DNA from 4 places in the Bacillus yunxiaonensis genome. Region 4 is predicted to be linked to each of the others. Evidence: predicted binding sites of a transcription regulator. Region 4 holds the regulator's gene; each other region holds the start of a gene.
What was found. The regulator Rex, encoded in region 4, represses fermentation and respiration genes when NADH is low (regulators of the CRP and FNR family bind a similar motif). The targets are predictions, from matches to a motif close to TTGTGAAATATTTCACAA.
Positions count from the first base shown of each region.

Region 1: adhE (bifunctional acetaldehyde-CoA/alcohol dehydrogenase) is a predicted target of Rex. The motif match lies at 1,409-1,426, and genes of this name have one in related genera.
Region 2: WAX78_RS12615 (formate/nitrite transporter family protein) is a predicted target of Rex. The motif match lies at 1,321-1,338, and genes of this name have one in related genera.
Region 3: scfA (six-cysteine ranthipeptide SCIFF) is a predicted target of Rex. The motif match lies at 1,989-2,006, and genes of this name have one in related genera.

Region 1 covers NZ_JBAWSV010000002.1:359,369-362,584, reverse strand. Annotated here, with positions in the region: gene WAX78_RS07985 (O-acetylserine dependent cystathionine beta-synthase) at 1-222, shown strand, start outside; gene WAX78_RS07980 (bifunctional cystathionine gamma-lyase/homocysteine desulfhydrase) at 225-1,358, shown strand; gene adhE (bifunctional acetaldehyde-CoA/alcohol dehydrogenase) at 1,622-3,216, shown strand, end outside.
Region 2 covers NZ_JBAWSV010000004.1:101,102-104,317, reverse strand. Annotated here, with positions in the region: partial or broken gene WAX78_RS12625 (potassium transporter TrkG) at 1-47, shown strand, start outside; gene WAX78_RS12620 (TerC family protein) at 423-1,226, shown strand; gene WAX78_RS12615 (formate/nitrite transporter family protein) at 1,424-2,272, shown strand; gene WAX78_RS12610 (cyclic-phosphate processing receiver domain-containing protein) at 2,435-2,749, opposite strand; gene WAX78_RS12605 (prepilin peptidase) at 2,763-3,216, opposite strand, start outside.
Region 3 covers NZ_JBAWSV010000013.1:21,787-25,002, reverse strand. Annotated here, with positions in the region: gene WAX78_RS23665 (sensor histidine kinase) at 1-500, opposite strand, end outside; gene WAX78_RS23660 (TRAP transporter substrate-binding protein) at 589-1,656, shown strand; gene scfA (six-cysteine ranthipeptide SCIFF) at 2,057-2,206, shown strand; gene scfB (thioether cross-link-forming SCIFF peptide maturase) at 2,369-3,216, shown strand, end outside.
Region 4 covers NZ_JBAWSV010000018.1:4,251-7,466, forward strand. Annotated here, with positions in the region: gene WAX78_RS24900 (ABC-F family ATP-binding cassette domain-containing protein) at 1-1,301, opposite strand, end outside; gene WAX78_RS24905 (redox-sensing transcriptional repressor Rex) at 1,485-2,114, shown strand; gene WAX78_RS24910 (YdiK family protein) at 2,141-2,338, opposite strand; gene WAX78_RS24915 (CPBP family intramembrane glutamic endopeptidase) at 2,341-3,069, opposite strand.

The sequences.
Region 1 (3,216 bases), on a different contig from region 4:
TATTTTGATGCCGTTCATACGATTTCAGATCGTGATGCATTCTCACGTGTGAAACAATTGGCACAAAAAGAAGGACTTCTTGTTGGTAGTTCTTCGGGTGCAGCGCTTCACGCAAGTTTATTAGAAGCAGAGAAAGCAAAGCCAGGTACAAATATTGTAACAATTTTTCCAGATAGCAGTGAACGCTATTTGAGTAAGGACATATACAAAGGATGGGAATAAAAATGAGAAAAAAAACGAAATTAATTCATGGTATTCATATCGGAGAACCTTCAACTGGAGCTGTAACAGTACCAATTTATCAAACGAGTACGTACAAACAAGAAGGTGTAGGGAATCATAAAGGGTACGAATATTCACGTACGGGAAATCCAACTCGTGCAGCCCTTGAAGAAACAATTGCTGTTCTTGAAAATGGTCATGCAGGATTTGCATTTGGATCAGGTATGGCAGCAATTACAGCAGTGATGATGCTTTTCTCTAAAGGGGATCATGTTGTTTTAACAGATGATGTATACGGCGGAACATACCGTGTCATGTCAAAAGTATTAAATCGCTTTGGAATTGAACATACATTTGTTGATACAACAAACTTAGAAACGGTAAAAGAAGCAATTCTTCCAAATACAAAAGCAATTTATGTAGAAACACCGACGAATCCGCTTTTAAAAATTACAGATATTAAACAAATTGCAGCACTGGCTAGAGAACAAGGCTTATTAACAATTGTTGATAATACATTTATGACACCGTATTGGCAAACACCAATCTCCCTTGGTGCAGATATTGTACTTCATAGTGCAACAAAATATTTAGGTGGTCATAGTGATGTTGTCGCTGGAGTAGTAGCTGTAAATAGTGCAGAATTAGCAGAGGAGCTTCATTTCGTACAAAATTCAACTGGTGGTATTTTAGGACCACAAGATAGCTTCTTATTACTACGTGGTTTAAAAACGTTAGGAGTACGCATGGAGGAGCATGAAGCAAATGCTCGTGCAATTGCTGAGTTCTTACAAAATCATCCGAAAGTAAACAAAGTGTACTATCCAGGACTTAGCAGTCACTATAATCATGACTTAGCAGCAGAGCAAGCAAATGGCTATGGCGCAATTATTTCATTTGATGTAGATAGTAAAGAAACATTAAATGCTGTCCTTGAGAAAGTACAATACTTTACACTTGCTGAAAGTCTAGGTGCAGTAGAAAGCTTAATTTCAATTCCTTCTCAAATGACACATGCTTCTATTCCAGTAGAGCGCCGTGCAGAACTAGGAATTACAGATACATTAATTCGTATCTCAGTTGGAATTGAAGACGGAGAAGATTTAATTGAAGATTTAGCACGAGCATTAGCATAATGGAACAAGCACTACTGAATGAAGTAGTGCTTGTTTCTTATAACTTAAATTTGTGAAACATTTCACAAATTAGACACACACAAATAAAAATATCTCGTGTATAGTAAGAACATGAAACAAGATACTTTACACATATTTATGTGAAATGTTTCACAAACAATGAAATTCATGTAGAAAAGGTAGTTCTATTTTTTTAGCTATCAGGGACAAATTTAGACCCTTAAGGACGTTTTTTGCCCAACAGCAGAATAGGAGGAAATTACATGGCAGTCAAAGAGAAAGTTGTAAATGAAATGCAAGAAGTAACAGAGATGATTGAGGCGTTAGTAAAGAACGGTCAAAAAGCTTTACAAGCATTGGAAGGATTTACACAGGAACAAATTGACAACATTGTACATGAAATGGCACTTGCTGGTGTAGATCAACATATGCCACTAGCAAAAATGGCTGTTGAAGAAACAGGGCGCGGTGTGTATGAAGACAAGTGTATCAAGAATATTTTCGCAACTGAATATATTTGGAATAGTATAAAAAACGATAAAACAGTGGGAGTTATTCGTGAGGATCCACATGAGGAAGTTATAGAAATTGCAGAGCCGGTTGGTGTAGTTGCAGGAGTAACGCCAGTAACAAACCCAACTTCAACAACGATGTTTAAAGCAATCATTGCGATGAAAACGAGAAACCCAATTATTTTTGCATTCCATCCTTCAGCGCAGCAATGTTCTATTGCAGCTGCTAAAACAGTGCGCGATGCTGCAGTAAAAGCAGGAGCACCAGAGAATTGCATTCAATGGATTGAAAGACCTTCTGTTGAAGCGACAAAGCAACTTATGAATCATGAAGGGGTAGCACTTGTTCTAGCAACAGGAGGCGCAGGAATGGTGAAATCAGCATATTCAACTGGTAAACCAGCTTTAGGGGTAGGACCTGGTAACGTTCCTTGTTATATCGAAAAATCAGCACATGTAAAACGAGCTGTAAATGATGTAATTTTATCGAAAACATTTGATAATGGTATGATTTGTGCTTCTGAACAAGCGATTATTGTAGACAAAGAAATCTATAATGACGTGAAACAAGAAATGATAGCGAACAATTGTTACTTTGTAACAGCAGAAGAACGAAAAAAATTAGAGAAACTTGTTATTAATGAAAATACATGTGCAGTAAATAGCGATATCGTAGGGAAATCCGCTCATTATATTGCAGCTTTAGTTGGGATTACAGTACCTGAAGACACAAAGATGCTTGTAGCTGAAATTAAAGGAGTCGGCGCAGCTTATCCGTTATCCCGTGAAAAATTAAGTCCAGTATTAGCTTGTATAAAAGCCAATTCATTAGAAGAAGGACTGCAGCATTGTGAAAATATGTTAGAACTTGGCGGTTTAGGACATTCTGCAGTCATTCACTCTACAAATACAGAAGTACAAAAACAGTTTGGTTTACGTATGAAAGCATGTCGTCTTATTGTAAATGCTCCGTCAGCACACGGCGGAATTGGTGATGTATATAATGCTTTTATTCCATCACTTACACTTGGATGCGGATCATACGGAAAGAACTCTATTTCTCAAAACGTAACGGCAACACATTTACTGAATATAAAAAGACTTGCAAACAGAAAAAAGAATATGCAGTGGTTCAAGCTGCCACCAAAAATTTATTTTGAAAAACATGCAACGCAATATTTAGCGAAAATGCCGAACATTTCACGCGCATTTATTGTGACAGATCCTGGAATGGTGAAGCTTGGATATGTTGATACAGTAACGCATTATTTACGTCAACATATGAATGATGTAAAGGTAGAAGTATTCTTTGAAGTAGAACCAGATCCGTCAGATGAAACGGTATT
Region 2 (3,216 bases), on a different contig from region 4:
TGAGCTTTGCTATCCTTATTTTTATGATGTTTTTTGGAAAAATAGGGCCTCTTACATTCGCCTTTTCCTTTGCTCGTAGAAAGCGTACAAAAATTAAATATCCGAACGAAGACCTTTTAACGGGTTGACAAACATTAACAGCTCTCGTATATTATAAGTAACAGCATATTTCCAAAGGGGAGTAGCGTCAGAGAAAATATTCTCTGAAACAAAGTCGTCATTACGTGGAACTGTGTTCCTCCGGCTTTGTTGGCATATCTTATTACATATGTCTAGCAAGACCTTTGCCTATCAACGGCAGAGGTCTTTTTTGCATTCTTTTCTAAATTCCTTCTCCGTTGATAGAGCTTATTTGGGGAAGCTAAACAATGGGGAATTTTCTTCTTTTGTTTAGCACATATACAAACGGGAGGAGAATGTAAATGGATCTATCTTTATTATTGGAGTATGGTTGGGTATTACTTATTTTAGTTGTTTTGGAGGGAATTTTAGCAGCAGATAACGCGCTTGTCCTTGCAATTATGGTAAAGCATTTACCGGAAGAAAAACGTAAAAAAGCTTTATTTTATGGGCTTGCAGGAGCCTTTGTATTTCGCTTCGGATCGCTGTTTATGATTTCATTTCTTGTCGATGTATGGCAAGTACAAGCGATTGGTGCTGTCTATTTAATGTTTATTGCTGGTAACCATCTTGTAAAAACTTATGTGAAGAAGAATACACCTTCAGAAAACACTGAAGAAGTAACGACGAAAAAACAAGAAAACTTTTGGTTAACTGTATTTAAAGTAGAGGTTGCTGATATTGCGTTTGCTGTTGACTCTATTTTAGCAGCTGTTGCATTAGCTGTGACATTACCGGAAACAAATCTTGGTACGATTGGTAGCCTCGATACAGCACAGTTTTTCGTTATTTTCGCAGGTGGTATGATTGGATTAATCATTATGCGCTTTGCTGCATCTGCTTTCGTAAACTTACTGAAACGTAAACCTGGGTTGGAAACTGCTGCATTTATGATTGTAGGCTGGGTTGGTGTGAAATTAGCAGTTCATACGTTAGCTCATCCCGCATTAGGCGTGATTCCACATGGATTCCCAGAATCAGCTACTTGGAAAATTACATTTTGGATTGTATTGCTTGCAATTGGTGCAGGTGGTTGGTTCTTATCAAAAGAAACAACACCAAATGTACAACAAGGTTCGAAAAAATATAACGAAAAAGCGCTGTAATTTCAGCGCTTTTTCTTTTTTCTTCAAAAATAGGTGAAGTTTCTCAATTTTTGAAGAATACATTGTTCAATGTTTCTCAAAAATAATGTCCTTTTTGTGAAACATTGAACAAACTTATTGAAAGTAAGAACAAATACGTGTACCTTATCCATATAAAGAGTATTTATAATCGATGTATTGAAGGAGCGTAATGATTTATGCTAGAACAAGGAGTAGATTACCTAGTACAGCTTGCAAAGAAAAAAACTAAAATGTTAAATAACAATCCAATGCAATATTTTCTTCGAGCAGCGCTAGCTGGTATCTATATGGGCTTTGTTATTGTACTATGTTTTAAATTAGGAAATTTCTTTCATGATGCACACTCACCCGCAACATATTTAGCATTCTCTATGTTTTTTGGAATTGCACTTATTTTAATTATATATGGTGGAGCTGAATTATTTACAGGAAATACAATGTATTTCACAGTCGCAACTTTGCGAAAAGAGACAACAATTGGTGATACATTGCGTAACTGGGGTGCTTGTTATGTAGGTAACTTAGTAGGGGCAGTATTTTTCGCATTACTCTTTTATGCAACTGGTATTTTTGAAACAATAAGTCACAATCACTTATTAAATGAAGTTGCCACAATAAAGATGGGCGCATCAACAATGCACTTATTTTTCAAAGCTATTTTATGTAACTGGCTTGTTTGTCTTGCATGTTTCCTTCCATCTCAAGTAAAAGGAGATACAGCTAAAATACTTATGATATTATTTACTGTATTTACTTTCTTCTTGTCAGGATATGAACATAGCATCGCAAATCTATCAATATTTTCAATTGCCTTACTTGTTCCACATCCTGATACAGTTTCTTTTGCGGGTGCAATTCATAACTTAATTCCAGTTACAATCGGTAACATAGTTGGTGGATCTGTATTTGTTGGTATGGTTTATCATTATTTGACTAAAACAAAAAGTGAAACAAAATCTACAAAACCAGAAATCGCTTCTGAACAAACTGAAGAAATTATTCCATTGCCAGCGCATGTAAAATAAAGTGAAACTTCCTTCTGGGAGCGTCTTTTTCCCAGAAGGTTAGTTGAACCAATCGGACCCTTACAGACGGTTTGACTCTCTTCCTTGCCTTACTTCTTATCGACCGTTTGGGCGGGATAGCATCAAAAATCTGCATTCCAAGAAATTTGGAATGCAGATTTTTTAATAACTTCCAACACATTTGATTATAATAGATGAAGAAATTTCTCCGGACACCTTTCCTTTTTGTATCCGATTTAACATATAATATTGTCCTATCGTATCATTTGTATGAAGATGAATTTCCTTGACATGTAATCCTTCCTTACAAAAGGCATCTATAAAATACAACCCATTTCTCTGCCGCAATCCCATATTATAATCAAGCGATAACGTATGTACTTTATTATTCCGAATGAGCTCCAGCGTCTGTTCGACCGTTGTCGCTAACATAAAACCTGCTGGGCAAGGTCTTTGATCATCCATATATACATTCATTTCATCCCCTCCTCTACACATACATACTGTATGCACATATTGTTCCAAATGCAATAAACGGCGCAAAAGGAAGCGGTTCTTTATAAGTCATGCATCGAAAAGCAATAGAAATAGTAAAAAAGCAAATACCAAACAATGAAGAAAAACAAAGTGATAGTAATATCGTTTTTGTCCCAACTACAAATCCAAGTAAAATGAGCAGTTTTACATCACCGCCGCCAATACCCGCTGGACAAATTACCTGAATGATATATAAGAGTACAAACATAACTGCTGCTCCTAATAGTCCATCCCACCATAGTGAAGGTGAGATAAAAAAACGCTCTATTACAAATAGCCCTGCAAAAAAGAATAAGATCCGATTTGGAATTACCATATAGAGAAGGTCTGTAATTGTAACAATGAAAAGAAGTGATAATAAGGTCCAAACGATAATAAGCTGCTCATTAGGACCGATAAAAAGTGCT
Region 3 (3,216 bases), on a different contig from region 4:
TCAACCATAATCCCCCAAAAGCTTGGTATTTTATTTCCCACAACGACAACACCAATTTGGTTTAAGTTTTGATCTTTAATAGGCATAAACGCACGAATTACAGTACCTATATCTCCCTTTGCTTTTGAAAAATAAATATGCTCTGCAAATGCTGGTTCTTCATCCGCTCCTTTGGAAGGTTTCCCGATCATTTCTTTCACGGGATGCGAATATCGAATTCGTTCCATATTCATAACTACAATATAATCTGTTTCATTAATTACTCTGATCTTTTCAATAACAGAATTTAATGTAATCCATCCATTTGCTTCTTGAAGAGCCCTCTTTACATCTGACATTTCTGCTACCGTTCGCGCTGTATTCATAGATCTAATTCTTAATTCTTTTTCTTCTTTTTGTTGAATATTTGCGATTATAATTCCTCCGCCGATCATAAGTGAAAATATAACTACCGCATAAGAAAGAATCGTAATTTTCCACCGGATCGGTAATTTTCTCACTTTTGGTCCTCCTTCCCTCTAAAAGCATCTTTACGAATAGAAATCTTCTCGGTATGCTTACAATAACGACCTCAAAAGGAGGACTAAGATGAAAAAAGCAGCTACTTTTATACTCCTTTTCATCACTTTAATTGCAAGCACTTTATTTATTAAATATCAAGGTTATTTTTCTCAAAATAAACTCTCATATGATGATGACCAAGAAGGACTAAAAGACCAAATCGTCTTTAAATTTAGCCATGTTGTAGCAGAAAACACACCAAAAGGACGTGCTGCCAACAAATTTGCTGAACTCGTTGATGAAAAATCAAATGGTAAAATAAAAATAGAGGTCTTCCCTAACGGAAGCTTATATTCTGATATAGAAGAATTTCATGCTTTACAATCTGGGCAAGTACAAATTATTGCTCCCTCTACATCAAAACTTGGAGCATTCTCCTCTGGATGGGGCGTACTTGATTTGCCATTTGCTTTTTCAAGTTATGAAGCCTTACAGGAAGGCTTAAACGGAAAAATTGGGGACCAATTACTTCAATCCTTACAAAAAGATGGAATAAAAGGGCTTGCCCACTGGTCTAACGGCTTTAAACAAATCACTTCAAATAAAGGACCCATTTATACACCCGAAGATATAAAGGGACAATCTTTTCGCATCATGCAAAGTGATGTAATCAAATCCCAATTTGATTTGTTAAAAGTTCACACATATCCTGATTCATTTAACTCTACATATCAATTAATTGAATCAGGAAAAGTTGATGGCGAAGAAAATACCATTTCAAATATCTACTCTAAAAAATTCTATAACGTTCAAAACTATTTGACAATTACTAACCATGGGTATTTAGGATATGCTGTCATGATGAATCAAAAAACCTGGGACAAACAAACGAAAAAAACAAAGCAAATATTAATGGAAGCAATGGAAGAAACAACTGCTTGGAATGATCAACAATCCATTCAAATGAACACAGAACAGCTTGAACTCATTAAACAAAACTCATCAATTCAAATTCATGAATTAAACGACGAACAACGCAAAGAGTGGGAAAAGACACTATCACCTATATACGACAAACTTGCTCCTACGATTGGAGAGAATTTGGTGAAGGAGTTGAAAGAATTACAACGGAAATACGACACACAGGTTCCATAATAGCAAAACACATAAATATTCAAAGATAGATGCAAAAAAATCCGTCTTTTCTTAAGATAATACCTTCGGCTATCTTAAGAAAGGACGGATTTACTATTATAATAGGGAATCCTAAATCATAATTACATGCGAACGTTTCGCTTTCTCGAAACTCTTTAAATGGTGATGAAGGAAAAGTAGAAGCGAAATCAAATGGCTGTTCCACAGTATCGAGACATCAGGAATGATTGACGTGAATCCATAGTGTTGTTAAAATTATTATTGGAATTAATGTGAAAGGATTCACAAGGTTTAATCATTATTGTGAAATTATTCACAATTACTACCTCTAAATGTGAAATACTTCACAATATTTAACTCTTATTTCTTCAAAAAACATTTTAAAAAGGAGTTATACGTTATGAAAAGAATCGTAACACTGAGCACTCGTAAACTGACGGATACTGTAAAGCACGGTGGATGCGGTGCATGCCAAACATCTTGCCAATCAGCTTGTAAAACGTCTTGCGGAGTTGCCAATCAGAAGTGTGAAAACACAATGAACAGATAGGAAATAAGAAATGTACCGCCCAACTGCTTACAGATGGGCGGCCATTTTTTCCCACTATTCGAGAACAATAATTTCCCACTCAATTCAACTAACCATCACTGGAGAGTAAAAACTCACTGATGGAGTTTTACTTTATGAATAAAAGGAGTTTGATTATTAAGTATGATTCATCAATATAAATTAAATGGATATAACATCGTGCTCGATACCTATAGTGGATCGGTGCATGTTGTCGACGACCTCGCCTATGAAATCATCGCGCTTTACGAGAATACTCCTGCGGAAGAAATCGTGACAATGATGCTAGAAAAGTACAAACATGATTCTAACATCTCCGAGGGGGACATTCGAGAAACAATGGCGGATGTCGAAGAGCTAAAAAATGATGGACAACTCTTTACTGAGGATGAATTTAAGGACCTCTCGATTGATTTGAGAAATCGTCAAACTTATGTAAAGGCACTTTGTCTCAATGTCGCGCATACCTGTAACCTATCATGCGAATACTGCTTCGCCAGCCAGGGAAAATACAACGGAAACAGAGCAATCATGAGCTATGAGGTTGGACAAAGAGCTATTGATTACCTATTGGAAAACTCTGGTCATCATCGAAACCTCGACGTCGACTTCTTCGGTGGAGAACCACTCATGGCATGGAAGGTTGTCAAACAGATTGTCGCTTACGCAAGAAGCAAAGAAAAAGAGTACAAAAAGACTTTTCGCTTCACCTTCACTACGAATGGCATGATGCTGAACGATGAGGTCACCGATTTCTTGAACGAGGAAATGTACAATGTCGTACTAAGTCTTGATGGAAGAAAAGAGGTTCATGATCACCTTCGCAAAACAGTCACTGGAAAAGGAAGCTACGATTATATCGTTCCGAAATTCCAGGAATTCATCGAAAAGCGTGGAGACAAAGAATACTACGTACGTGGAACCTACACTCGCAACAATGTCGATTTTACTAATGACATTTTTCATATCGCAGACCTTGGTTTCGATAAACT
Region 4 (3,216 bases):
AAGTTTCCAAGTACTGTGCGGATTTCTTTTTCTGGTTGCAGCGGGTAATCATCCCAAAGCTCATCCAATACACGTTTCGATGATGTTAAGTTTGCTTGTTCTTGGTCATAATATCCAATAGAAACGTTTGAGCCGAATGAAATACTGCCGTTTAAAGGATGAAGTTTATCCACAAGAGATTTTAATAAGGTGGATTTTCCGATTCCATTTGGACCGACAAGGGCAACACTATCACCTCTTGTTAATTGGAAATGAATGTGCTCAATGATTGGCTCATTATTATAACCAATTGTGACATTTTTTACTTGTAGTACATCATTGCCGCTTTGCCTATCGATATCAAAATGGAAAGAAGCAGATTTTGCATCACCGAGTGGTTTTGTCATAAGCTCCATACGATCTAATTGTTTTTGGCGACTTTGTGCCCGTTTTGTTGTGGATGCACGGGCGATATTTTTTTGAATGAAGTCTTGTAACTTTGTGACTTCTTCTTGCTGTTTTTCGTAACGCTTTATCTCTTGTTCGTATAGTGCTGCTTTAAGTTCTAAATACTTACTGTAGTTCCCTGTGTATTTTCGACTTTGTTTATTAGAGATTTCATACACCTGTGTTACGAGCTTATCTAGAAAGTATCGATCGTGTGAAACGATTAAAATAGCACCAGGATAGCCTTGTAAATATTGTTCCAGCCATGTTAATGTATCGATATCTAAATGGTTGGTGGGCTCATCCAAAATAAGCAAATCTGGTTTTGTTAATAATAATTTGCCAAGAGCTAAACGAGTTTTTTGTCCACCGCTTAATGTGGAGATTGTTGCTCCGTGTGTCTCAGGAGGAAAGCCGAGTCCGCTTAAAACAGAGCGAATATCAGCTTCGTATTGGTAGCCGCCTTTATTTTTATAATCTAATTGCAGACGATCATACTCTGCTAACAATCTTTCATGTGCAGTGACATTTGTGAAATTTTCTTCTTTCCCCATTTCTTGTTCTAGCCTTCGGAGTTCTTTCTCCATGTGTTGCAAATCTAGAAATACCGTTAACATTTCATCCCAAATGGTTAATGACGTTTCAAGACCAGTGTGCTGTGCTAAGTAACCGATAGATACATCTTTCGGTTTGATAATTTCTCCACTGTCATGGGATAGTTCTCCTGCAATAATCTTTAATAATGTAGACTTTCCAGCGCCGTTACGGCCGACAAGTGCAATGCGATCACGCGTCTGTACCTCTAACTTAATGTTTGAAAGAATCACTTCAGCGGCGTACAACTTGGAAAGGTTATTCACTTGTAGTAAAATCAATGTTTTCACCTCAAATAATTTCTTAACTTTGCCATGATTATATTTCTCAATCATACTAAAAATAGTGTATAGTTGAACATAAATAGAGAAGTTCTCTCTCTATTATACAAGGAAAACTTTCAATGCTAAACTTCCGTACATGTTTCAATCACTTGAACAGATAGGAAGAGAGGAGGGGGTTGCATGGAGCAGCCTAAAATTCCGCAGGCGACTGCCAAAAGATTGCCTCTATACTATCGATTTATCCAAAACTTATCGTTATCTGGTAAGCAACGCGTATCATCTGCAGAATTAAGTGAAGCGGTGAAAGTAGATTCTGCGACAATTCGAAGAGATTTTTCATACTTTGGGGCATTAGGGAAAAAGGGATACGGCTATAACGTAAATTATTTATTGTCGTTTTTCCGCGAAACACTTGACCAAGATGATGTAACGCGTGTAGCCCTAATAGGGGTAGGTAATTTAGGGACAGCTTTCTTACATTACAATTTTACGAAAAATAATAACACAAAAATTGAGATGGCATTTGACGTTGATGAAGAGAAAGTTGGAAAAGAAATCGGAGGAATTCCAGTATATCACCTGGATGAATTAGAAGAAAAATTATCAGATGATATAAAAGTGGCAATATTAACAGTACCTGCTTCTGTTGCACAAGCTGTAGCAGATCGCTTATCGCACACGAGTATACAAGGAGTTTTAAACTTTACACCTGCTAGGTTAAATATAGTAGAACACATTCGAATTCATCATATCGATTTAGCGGTAGAATTACAAACGCTTGTATACTTTTTGAAAAATTATCCACAATAAAAACGCAGGAATTCCCTGCGTTTTTATTATTTCTTCATACTACCTTTTTTCGGTTTAGAAAAAATAAGGCGAAGTGCCAAACTAAAATCAACCGTTGCCATTACAGAAAGTAATAGTGTGTAAAAGTTCCAAATTGTATCCTCAACACTTGTAATTGCTAAGTATGTAAAAATACACCCGAGAAGAAAATACAAAGTTGCCATAACAAATGGTGAATTTCGCATGTTTAAAATCCTCCGATAAATCCTTGCAATTTTTCAGCCTTTTCTAGATAGGGATGTAGTACAAATGTAATTAACATAACATTTGTATTCATCATAACATGAGCCATAATGGGTACAATAATCCGTTTCGTTTTTACGTATAAAAATGAAAAAACAAGCCCCATGGAAATATACACTAATAAATGTGTAGGGTCAAAATGAATTAAAGCAAATATAAGTGAACTCACAATTGCTGCGATAAAGAAGTTATATCGTTTATATAGTGTTCCAAATAGAATCTTTCTAAATACAATTTCTTCAAGAATAGGAGCAAATATAGACGAAACAATTATAAATAATGGAGCAGCTTTTATAATATCGATAATGTTTTGTGTATTTTCAGATTCAGCTTTAACTTTAAAAATTTGTGTTTCGATGGTGCCGGCAATTACTTGGGCAAATAAAGCAAGAAAAACCCCTAAAATAATCCATCCTATTGTAGCAGGAATGTTTGTCTTTTCCCGATCCCATTTTTCTGATTGTGTATCATTACGTAATAACAGAAGGATAATAATAAGAGCGATAAAAAAGCTAATTAGTCCCCAATGTGCAGTTGCTAATTGTACCTTTTCTTCGAAAGTTCTGTTTCCATTGTTGTATATCCCGCTTTTTAAAAGGATCCATCCTCCAATTACACCTGATAATTGCATCAAAATATATGTAACAACAACCCACCAATATTGTCTCTTCAATTTCGTAACTCCTTTTTAAATTTTTTGTAATGAAAAAGGAAAATGCTCTATCCATAGAGAAAACAACTTATGGCATCTTCTTATTGTAACATAGGAGAAGAAGGGAAAACGATGGAATATAAAATTGAATCTTCTATCAGTGCCGAT